2 regions of the Solibaculum intestinale genome follow, and region 2 is predicted to be linked to the other one. Evidence: predicted binding sites of a transcription regulator. Region 2 holds the regulator's gene; the other holds the start of a gene.
What was found. The regulator NrdR, encoded in region 2, represses ribonucleotide reductase genes. The targets are predictions, from matches to a motif close to CACNANATNTNGTG.
Positions count from the first base shown of each region.

Region 1: the regulator NrdR is predicted to act here: its motif matches at 2,269-2,282, upstream of WMO26_RS05765 (anaerobic ribonucleoside triphosphate reductase).

Region 1 covers NZ_JBBMFD010000007.1:12,702-18,376, reverse strand. The annotation lists gene WMO26_RS05765 (anaerobic ribonucleoside triphosphate reductase) at 1-2,254, opposite strand, end outside; gene WMO26_RS05760 (hypothetical protein) at 3,514-3,771, shown strand; gene ychF (redox-regulated ATPase YchF) at 4,052-5,146, opposite strand; gene WMO26_RS05750 (helix-turn-helix domain-containing protein) at 5,434-5,658, shown strand.
Region 2 covers NZ_JBBMFD010000004.1:111,647-117,321, reverse strand. The annotation lists gene galT (UDP-glucose--hexose-1-phosphate uridylyltransferase) at 1-1,331, shown strand, start outside; gene WMO26_RS04255 (hypothetical protein) at 1,503-1,775, opposite strand; gene nrdR (transcriptional regulator NrdR) at 1,919-2,374, shown strand; gene WMO26_RS04245 (DUF4363 family protein) at 2,785-3,165, opposite strand; gene WMO26_RS04240 (DUF421 domain-containing protein) at 3,162-3,839, opposite strand; gene WMO26_RS04235 (MarR family winged helix-turn-helix transcriptional regulator) at 4,062-4,523, shown strand; gene WMO26_RS04230 (beta-ketoacyl-ACP synthase III) at 4,526-5,485, shown strand; gene WMO26_RS04225 (phosphopantetheine-binding protein) at 5,516-5,675, shown strand, end outside.

The DNA of each region.
Region 1 (5,675 bases), on a different contig from region 2:
TGCCCACCAAATATCCGGTGATGCGGCGGATGCGCTCGAAGTTGGGGTTTCCGTCCCCTTCCTTGCGGCCGCACTTGGGGCAGGTGTCCCCGATGATGCCGGTAAACCCGCAGACCGGGTCCCGGTCCACCGGATGGTTGACCGAGCCGTACCCGATGCCGGACTCCTTCATGCAGCGGATGACCGATTCAAAGGCTTCCAGGTTCTCGCAGGGATCGCCGTCGAGCTCCACATAGGTAATGTGCCCGCCGTTGGTAAGCGCGTGATAGGGGGCCTCCAGGCGGATTTTATCGAAAGCGGAAATGTCATAATACACCGGGATGTGGAAGGAGTTGGTATAATACTCCCGGTCGGTAACTCCTTCGATGACGCCGTAGCGTTCCCGGTCCATCCGGACAAAGCGGCCCGACAGACCCTCGGCGGGGGTGGCGATCAAGGAGAAGTTGAGCCCGTACTGCTTGGTGGCCTCGTCCATCCGCCGGCGCATGTACCCGACGATGTCCAGCCCCAGGTTCTGCGCTTCCTTGGACTCACCGTGGTGCTTGCCGGTCAGGGCCTTGAGGGCCTCGGCCAGGCCGATAAAGCCTAAGGTCAGCGTGCCGTGCTTGAGCACCTCCCGCACATAATCCTCCGCACCTAGCTTGTCCGAATCGATCCAGATGCCCTGGCCCATAAGGAAGGGATAGTTTTTCACCTTCTTGTTGGCCTGCAGCTCGAACCGCTCGAGAAGCTGGCGGATGACCAGGTCGATTTTGCGGTCCAAGTCCTCAAAGAACATGTCCACATTCCCGTGAGCCCGGATGGCCAGACGGGGGAGGTTTACCGACGTAAAGGACAGGTTGCCCCGGCCGTTGACGATTTCCCGTGAGGGATCGAAGGAGTTTGCCATGACCCTCGTGCGGCAGCCCATGTACGCCACCTCCGTCTCCGGATGGCCCTCCTTGTAGTACTGCAGGTTGAAGGGCGCGTCGATAAAGGAGAAGTTGGGGAACAGGCGCTTGGCGCTCACCCGGCAGGCCAGCTTGAACAGGTCGTAGTTGGGCTCGCCCGGGTTATAGTTGACGCCTTCCTTGACTTTGAAGATGTGAATGGGGAAAATAGGGGTTTCCCCGTTGCCAAGGCCCGCCTCGGTGGCCAGCAGCACGTTTCGGATGACCATGCGGCCCTCCGGCGACGTGTCCAGCCCATAGTTGATGGAGCTGAAGGGAATCTGCGCGCCGGCGCGGGAATGCATGGTGTTGAGGTTATGGACGAACGCCTCCATGGCCTGGTAGGTGGCCCGGTCGGTTTCCGCCACCGCGTGCTTTAAAGCAAACTTTTGGCATTTCTTCGCCGCGTCTTCCCCCACCACTTCGCTCAAAAGCGGGAATTCCGCCTCACAGTAGCCGTTGTCGTTGGCGAGGACGGGGGAGAGGCCCTCTTGGGCCTTTACCGTCTCCAGAAGCTTCTTCGCCACCGGCTCGCCGCTTTCCACATCGGTGAGCATTTCAATGGCCCGGGCCAGGTTCTGCCGGTAGATGCGCCGATAGGTCTTGGCCACCCCCTTGGCCATGCCGTAGTCGAAGTTGGGGATGGACTGGCCGCCGTGCTGGTCGTTCTGGTTGGACTGGATGGCGATACACGCCAGCGCCGAATAGCTGGCAATGTCGTTTGGTTCCCGCAGATAGCCGTGACCGGTGGAGAAGCCGCCTTCAAACAGCTTCTCAATATCGATCTGGCAGCAGGTGGTGGTGAGCATTAAGAAGTCCAGGTCGTGGATGTGGATGTCCCCTTCCCGGTGGGCTCTCGCGTGCTCCGGATGAAGCACGTACATCTCGTAGAACTGCTTGGCCCCCTCCGAGCCGTACTTGAGCATGGTGCCCATGGCCGTGTCCCCGTCGATGTTGGCGTTTTCCCGCTTGATGTTGTTCTCCCGGGACTCTTTGAAGGTCAGGTCCTCGTAGGTTTTCATCAGCCGGGTGTTCATCTCCCGCACCCGGGTGCGTTCCGCCCGGTAAAGGATGTATTCCTTCGCGGTGCGGGAATGGCCGTTTTCAATCAGGACCTTTTCCACCACGTCCTGAATCTGTTCCACAGACGGTTCCGTCAGATGCAACACATGGTCCATATACCCCACGACTTCATTGGCAAGCTCAATAGCTTCTTCCTTTGATTTGCCGCCGGTCACCTGAAAAGCCTTGTAGATCGCTTCGGATATTTTGTCCATATTCAGCGGGACCTTGCGCCCGTCCCGCTTGATGATGGTTGTGATCATGGGGCACCCTCCTACACAATATCTTGTATTCATTGTTGCGAGCAGGACTAATTATAGAGCATATATAGGAGAGTGTCAAGACAAAATCTCCCTTTGCAAGTGAAAAATAAATCGACCAAACTTGTCATTTTTTGCACCAAACGGGAAGTTGCGTTAACGCATCCGTTTCCTTGTTTGACCAAAGAATCCGTGACCTGTACCCGGGTACCTGTTTCACCATATTTGTCCATTTGAGCGGCTTTTTAGAAGAAGCCGGACACGAAAAAGATACCCCTTGCCGTATCCCCTTTGCAGAAAAAACAAGCTGGCTTCCATTGCATATCGTCAATGAAAGCCAGCTAAACTATTGAGTTGTTAATAATGTTTCTCTCCCATTCTTAACAAATATTCGAAAAACAAAATCCGTTTGCAGAATCTAACACCTAAATCTTGAACCAATCGCCAAACTTATTTAAAATGTTGGACATTGCTTGCTGCGTTTCCCTTTTCTTTCTCAAAAGCAATTCTTGCTTCCACTGCGAAATGCAAAGAATCCTCGTTCCATGTTGCTCGCCGTCTTCTTGCGCCTGAACACACACCGTTTCCTTGAACCTTGGATTTCTCCCCCTTGTCAGCAAGCCGTTCGCCTTTTGATGTCCATTTCTCTGCGCCTTCTGCCTAACGACGGTAACACACCTTATTGTTTGTTTCATGCACCCTCAAGCGACCGCTTCCGGTTCAACTTTGAGGGATTACCCAAACCGGGTATCTGCATAAGGGTTAGCGTCAATGAAACATGGCCGAGAAATGTTTTCCTGCAAGGGAACGGAATATATTTTGCTGCGCGTCTTTTTTGCAATGGCACCAAATATAATATTGTTTCCATTCAAAGCCGCAGGACCGATTGTGTGCGTATCTTTTTTCTGCGTTGCGCTTCGTCTTGGCACATGGATTCAAACGCTTACTCCGAACTACCTCCTCGGAGCCTCTTCCAAATCACATTGCCGTTTGAGAAAAGAACGTAGGGACTTCCCGTTTTCTGGAGCACAAGCTGTCCGGATACCCGAAAATTTGCATTCAGTTCACTAAATGTTGAAATGGCAGCTAGTTTTCCATTTCCAGTTTTTGTTGTTTACCGGATCCGTTTTCTCACGAATGGTACTCTTCTCAAAAAGCCACCTACAGAAACGGAATACTATACATACCGACACTGGGGATGAACACCACAATACCCGATACGTTTTCGGCAGTCATACCTCTCTGAACCGGAAGAAAACGAAATGGATTGGGAAAAAGCACTGCGTTTCTGCAATGGAACCGTTTTAACGCCTTCAATGAGAAATGCGCTTTCGATGCCTGCCGATTCCTACACTACCTTTTCATCCCCGCAAACGCTTTCCTGTTTTAAAAGACATTTGCCGTCCTCTTTCAAAGGGGAAGCTGTCGATCCGATAAACCTGATGCATGGAATGATGCTTCCAGATTACATTCTGTCCCTCGCAAAAGCAACTCCAAGGGTTAGGGCGATTAAACCATGATCTGTGGTAGCTTCTGCGGTTTCCTCACACCACATTGGAATCACCTCCTGTCTTTATTATATGCAATCCTGGGAAAATGTCAAGTGCTTTTAGCAAAAAACTTTTAAAAATTTATAAAGTTTTCAGATATAATACCTACAATTCGAATTTTTTTGCTTTTGCTTCTTATTTATGCCGTTTGCGGCTTAAATATGTTTGAATTTCGAAATTTAATAAAAAACGCGCCCGCCGTTTGCGCTGGCGGGCGCGTCTGTGTCTTTCTGTTATAGGGCGGGGCTTATTATACGTTGAAGCGGAACAGCACCACGTCGCCGTCGTGCATCACATACTCTTTCCCCTCTGAGCGTACCAGGCCCTTCTCCTTCGCGGCCGTCATGGAGCCGCAGGCCACCAGATCATCGTAGGAGACGATTTCCGCCCGGATGAAGCCCCGCTCAAAGTCGGTGTGAATTTTGCCCGCCGCCTGGGGCGCTTTGGTTCCGTTCGTAATGGTCCAAGCCCGCACTTCCTGGGGACCCGCCGTCAGGTAGGAGATGAGCCCCAGCAAGTGATAGCTTTTGCGGATAAGCCGGTCAAGACCGGAATCGCTAAGCCCCATGTCGGACAGAAAGAGTGCCTTTTCCTCCGGCTCCATCCCGGAGATCTCCGCCTCAATTTCTGCGCAGATGGGCAGAACCTCTGCATTTTCCGCCTTGGCGATTTCCTCCACCGCCGCGTAATGAGGATTGTCCGACAAGTCTCCCTTAAAGTCGTTCTCGCTCAGATTTGCCGCATAAATCACCGGCTTATTGGTCAACAGGGCCACGGAGGAAAGAATCTCAGCCTCCTCCGGCGTGCAGGCGACGCTTCGGGCGGGACGCCCCTCTTCCAGCTCGGCGGCCACCCGGGTCAAAAATTCCGCCTCGGCAAGATAGGACTTGTCTCCCTTGGCTAGCTTTTTGGCCTTGTCGATACGCCGCTCCAGCATCTCCAGGTCGGAGAAAATCAGCTCTAAGTTGATGGTCTCGATGTCCCGCTTGGGGTCCACGCTGCCGTCCACATGCACAATGTCGTCGTTTTCAAAGCAGCGTACTACGTGCACCACCGCGTCTACCTCCCGGATGTTGGCCAGAAATTTGTTACCCAGGCCTTCCCCCTTGGACGCGCCCCGTACCAATCCTGCGATGTCCACAAATTCGATGACCGCCGGCGTATATTTTTCCGGATGGTACATGTCCGCCAGTACATCCAGACGCTTATCCGGCACCGCCACCACGCCCACGTTTGGTTCGATGGTGCAAAAGGGATAGTTGGCGCTCTGTGCGCCGGCGTTGGTAATGGCGTTGAACAGCGTGCTTTTGCCTACGTTGGGCAGGCCGACAATACCCAGTTTCATTTGTATTCCAAGTCCTTTCCTTCTGACAAGTCAATATAAAATTTATTATACCGGCTCTTGGGCACGAAGGCAAGTTTTTTCCCGGAGAAGGATATGTTTAGGCGTACTCTTCCTAATCTGGAAAAAATTTCGATGAAATTGAAAAAGAAACTTGTTTTAAAGGAAAAAATGTTCTATAATACAACTAAGGTGAATAATTTTCACAAAATATTTATAAAATTTGTTCCGGCCTGCGGCAAAAGCAGAGAACCGGTTCTTACCGCGAGGCGGATGATAGGAGGAAGCATATGCCGATTATTGTGAATTTGGATGTCATGATGGCGAAACGAAAAATTGGACTGACGGAGCTTTCCCAGCGGGTAGGAATCACTCTTGCAAACCTTTCGATTCTCAAAAACAACAAAGCCAGAGCGGTGCGTTTTTCCACACTGGAAACCATCTGCCGGGAGCTCAAATGCCAGCCGGGTGATATTCTGCAATATGTAGAGGATAAATCGGAAATCTGGGATTGAAGATGGATTTTTCTAAG
Region 2 (5,675 bases):
ATATTCCGGAGCTTTTGGAGATGGTGACCGGCTATGCCGCGCAAAACGGCGTGATCGAGGACCTGTTCGATCTCAAGGAAGTGCTCTCAAGCGCGGTTATGGACGTGTTTTTGCCCAAGCCGTCCCAGGTGGACGCCCGGTTTCACGCGCTCTACCGGCAGTCCCCCGCTATGGCGACCGAGGACTTTTACCGGTTTTCCCGGGTCAGCAACAACATTCAGACCCGCCGCATTGCCAAGAACATCTCCTATAAAACCCCGACCAAATACGGGGATCTGGACATTACCATCAACCTCTCGAAACCTGAGAAGAACCCCAAGGACATCGCTGCAGCCAAGCTTCTCAAAAGCGCCAATTATCCCAAATGCCTTTTGTGCATCGAGAATGAGGGCTATGCAGGAAAGGTGGGCCATCCCGGTCGGGCAAGCCACCGGATGATCCGTCTCAACCTCTGCGGAGAACCCTGGTATTTTCAGTATTCGCCTTATGTGTATTATAACGAGCACTGCATCGTCCTGTCCCGCTATCACCGGGACATGGCGATCACCCGCCAGACCTTCGAGCGGCTGCTTTCCTTTGTGGAATGGCTGCCCCATTATTTTCTCGGCTCCAATGCCGACCTGCCTATCGTGGGCGGCTCCATCCTGACCCACGATCATTACCAGGGAGGCAATTACGAGTTCGCCATGGCCAAAGCGAAGGCGGACTATTATTTTGAGCTTCCCGGCTTTGAACAGCTTACCTGTTCGGTGGTGAAATGGCCCATGTCGGTCATCCGCATGGCGGGGCCGGACAAGGACACGCTGGTCCGGGCGGCCGTGCACATTCACGAAGCCTGGAAAGGGTACAGCGACCCCAGCGTGGACATTCTCTGTGAAACCGGCGGGGCGCCCCACAACACCGTTACCCCCATTGCCCGGCGCAAGGGGGATCGTTTTGAGCTGGACGTGGTGCTTCGCAACAACCGCACCTCCCCGGAGCATCCATTGGGGATTTTCCATCCCCATGAGGACGTGCAGCACATCAAGAAGGAAAACATCGGCCTGATCGAGGTCATGGGCCTGGCGGTGCTGCCTGCTAGACTGGTGGGAGAGCTTAACGAGGTGGAAAAGTTTTTGCTAGGTCTGCCCAGTGAGGTAGCGGACTACCATCGCCCCTGGGCGGAAGAGATGAAAGTTCGGTATCAAAACGCCCTCTCGGAAGCCAACGTGCATGACGTGGTGCAGCAGGAGGTGGGGCGCAAGTTTGAGCGGGTGCTGGAAGACGCGGGCGTATTCAAACGGGACGAACCGGGCCGCGCCGCCTTCGCTCGGTTTATTAAGACGCTGTGATGATTTTGGGCAGCCGTTTTCTCTGCGTTTGGCCGCACCTGCGGCGAAAACCCAGGGGACAAGGGTACGAATATCCATATCAATTTGCACACGAGAAAGTGCAAAAAGAAGGCTTGGACGGAGATTTCCGTCCAAGCCTTCTTTGGTTGAAAAACGATGTACACCTTACGCCTATTTCTTCGTATCGTCATGAGGGACCCCCAGTTCCTGTTTCATCACCAGGTCCACCACAAAGGCGGAGAAGAAGCAGGAGAGCCAGACGGCCGGAATGGTGTCAAAGCACCCTTTGCTCCAGATGCTCATTTGAATAAAGTCCCCTTGAAAAGCGAAATTCTTCAGGATCAGCCCTATGAGAGCCAAAACCAGCGGCAGCAGCAGCCCGATGGCCATCAGGATTCCGGCAGGCCGGTTCATATTTTTGAGCATGGAAAGAAACCCGCGCATGGGATTGTCCCCCGTTTCGTATTAGATACCACCAGTGTAACAAAGAAGAAGGGGACGCCGCAACCCCTGAAATATTGGAAAAGGCCGCTTGCATCTTGGAAAAGGGTATGCTAAAATCAGAAAAAATGCGGGAGGACGTACCAATGAAATGCCCGTTTTGCGGATATGAAGAGAGTAAGGTCGTGGATTCCAGACCCACTGACGAGAGCACCCGGATTCGCCGGCGCAGGGAATGCTTAAAATGTTCGGGCCGGTTTACTACCTATGAAGTGGTGGAGAGCGTGCCCATCGTGGTAGTCAAGCGGGACAAATCTAGAGAGGTGTTCAACCGGGACAAGCTGCTGGGCGGGCTGTTAAAGTCCTGCGAAAAGCGGCCGGTTTCCATGGAGACGCTGGTGCGGGCAGTGGACGAGATCGAAGCGAAGCTGCAAAACTCGCTGGACCGGGAAATCACCTCCCAGCAGATCGGGGAGCTGGCCATGGAGAAGCTCAAGGCCATTGACGAGGTGGCGTATGTGCGGTTCGCGTCGGTCTACCGGCAGTTTCGGGATATCAATACCTTTATGGAAGAGCTTAAAAAGCTTTTAAAAGAGAAGTAAGTCCATTGATCGGCAAAAAGGGCCCCGGGCCGAAGGAAGGCCCGGGGCTCCTCTGCGTGGGAATAGAAGTTTCTCTTCGGTTTTATCCGCCCTGCGCAAATGGGGCGCTCTTTTTTACAGAACACGAGTGTTTTGGCGTCTCCAGGATTATTTGCGCCTGAGCGGCCGGTTTCCCGGAATGGAGCGTCTAAAAGCGGCGAGGTTTAAAGAAGCAGCTGCCTGGCTTTCAGCCCAGGTGGAAGCGGAGCAAAGCAAAGAGAAAGCGCCTGGAAACGAATGTGATCGTTTCCGGGCGCTTTTGGCCGTATAAATGGACGCTGTGTTTACGCCGGGGAAATGACGAGCCGCCCTCCCGGTGCAAAAGCAACGGGAAAAGGCGCAAACGGCGCTGCCGTCTGTCAGGCTCATATTTATAAAATATTCCCGAAGGACGGCTGCTCCGATTCCCATAGGTGCTTCAGGTAAACCATGCTTGCCTGGCATTCCTCCGTGAAGGTTTCCAAATCGTCCTGATCCAGATAGGTGCTCAGGGAATTGGCGGCAACCAATACATGCTCGATTTCCTCATGGCGCATGTAAGTGGAAAGAATGTGGTGGGTTTGGGACCAGTAAGCCTGGATGCTGTCTGCCGTTTCCCTGGCCTTATCCAGGTCTCCCTCGGTGGCCTGGGTATACGCGTCTTCAAACATGCCGGACATGGTCTTTGTAATGGTATGGGTGGCGTTAAGGCTCAGGAAGGACAAGACCAGAATGACGGATAGGAGAGAAATGGCGATCCATACCCGTTTCATTCTTTTGCCTCCTTTTTAACGATCTGAAAATTTTGCGCCCGGTCGGTGGTCATAATAAAGATATCCTCCAGTTTCACATTCTGCTCTTTGAGGGTTTTGTTGAGCCAGTTGACGTCAAAGCCCACGATTTTCAGCGCTTCGTCGTAAACGTCCCCGTCGCTGACCACCACCATGGGCAGGCCGGGGTCATCGGTGGGAATGTTGAGCTGCTGGGCGGTGGGCTGGAGCAGCTCCGGCTTTTTGAGGATGCTTAGCTGACCGTTGGTCTCCACGATGGCCCAGGCGATTTCGTCGAGGCGGAACACATCGTGCAGCCGCATTCCCTCCATCAGATCTTCAATGGTAAAGCGGATGCGGCGCATTTCGTTTTGCTGCACCTTCCCGTTTCGCACCACGATGACCGGCTTGCCGGAAATCATCTGGCGGAACTTGTTGCTTTTGATCATGCAGGCGGACAGGATCAGTTCCAACGATACCAGCACGAAGATCGGGACAATGCCGTCCACCAGCGGAATGCCGATTTCCTGCATGGGCACTGCCGCAATGTCGGAGATCAGCAGGGTTACCACCAGCTCGGAGGGCTGCAGCTCACCTATTTGCCGTTTGCCCATGATCCGCATGGCCAGCACGACAAATATGTACAGCAGTACAGTCCGGATTAACGTAATCATCATAAATTCATCACCGGGAATTAGTATCGCCGGGTTACAGGAAGGGTATTCGCCCAATGGGAAAACTTCGTTGACATTTTCTGTTAATCCGAGTATCATAAAACCGAATGTTTGCCGGCGGGAAGGAAACGGGCCTTTGCTTGACAAAAAAGTGGCAAAGCCGTATAATGCTTAAACAATCTAAGTATATTGGGCGGCATCTGGCCTGCCCAAAGAAAGGGTACTATGGACGCGTTTTGCGAGCATATGAATACGGTTTTGGTGGAAACCTTCCGTTCTGTTTTAAAGGTAGAGGAAAAAGCGCTGCAGCAGACGAGCAAGCTGGATCTGTCCATTTCCGAGCTGCATTTGGTGGAGGCGGTGGGCAAATGCGGCACAGAAGGGCACACCATCAGCGGCATCGCCAAGGAACTGGACATCACCCTGCCGTCGGTGACGGTGGCCATTAATAAGTTGATGAAAAAGGGGTTTGTGGAGAAGTGCCGCTGCCGGTCGGACGGGCGTTCGGTGCGGGTGACGCTGACAAAGCTCGGGCAGAAGGCCCAGGCCGCCCACGCGTATTTTCACCGGCGGCTGGTCCGTTCGGTGGCAAAAGAATTGACAAGTGAAGAAAAAAGCGCGATGATAAAGGGAATGATTAAATTAAACGACTTCTTCAAGCAGAAGCTGAATGAGATGGAGGACTGACTTTGAGCTTTCAAGTGATCGGCACCGGGAGCGCCGCTCCCGCCTGTGTAAAAACCAACGACGACCTGTCCCAGTTTCTCGACACCAGCGACGAATGGATCCGCACCCGCACGGGCATTGGGGAGCGGCATGTGTGTACCACGGAAACCATGTCCGACCTGACCGAGTGGGCGGCCAAGCGGGCGCTGGAGGACGCGGGGGTTTCTCCTCAGGAGCTGGACCTGATTCTTTGCTCCACCGTGCGGGGGGACTATATGACGCCTTCTCAGGCCTGTGTGATTCAAAAGCGCATCGGGGCGACCTGCCCGGCCTTTGACGTGAACGCCGCCTGCTCTGGTTTTCTGTATGCGCTGGACGTGGCGGATGGCTACTTTGCCCGCAAAAAGGTGAAAAAGGTGCTGATAGTTTCTTCGGAAGTTTTGAGCCGGCTGGCGGACTGGACCGACCGCTCCACCTGCGTCCTCTTTGGGGACGGCGCGGGCGCCGTGGTGCTTGAGGAAGGGGACGACCTGCTCTCCCTGCGCCTGACGGCGGACGGAAACTGGGAGTCTCTGGTCATCCCTCAGGTGCACGGAAACTGTCCCTTTGACGAAACCCAAGAAGAGGACCCATTTTTGCGTATGAACGGGCAGGACGTGTATAAGTTCGCGGTCACCAATATGGCGGCGGACCTGAAGTGTGTCATTGAGGAGGCGGGGCTTACCTGTGAGCAGGTGGATTTCGTGCTGCCTCACCAGGCGAACATCCGCATCATCGAGGCGGCGGCCCATCGTTTGCCCATTCCAAGGGAGAAATACGTGGTGAATATCGAGCACTACGGCAACACTTCCTCCGCCAGCATCCCCATGATGCTTGACGAACTCAACCGTGAAGGAAAGCTCAAGAAGGGGGACATTCTGGCCATGAGCGCCTTCGGCGGCGGGTTTACCACGGGCGCCGGCGTGCTGCGCTGGAGCAAATAAGAATCGAGCATGGCGCTTGGAGGCATGAGCATGACGTTTGACCATGTGGCGAAAAGGATCGCCCGGTATAAAGGTGTGCGGTTATCCAAAATCCGGGCGCAGACGACCTTTGCCCAGCTGAGGATCGACTCGTTGGACATGGTAGAGCTGCTTTTAACCTTGGAAGACGACTATCATGTGGAAATTGAAA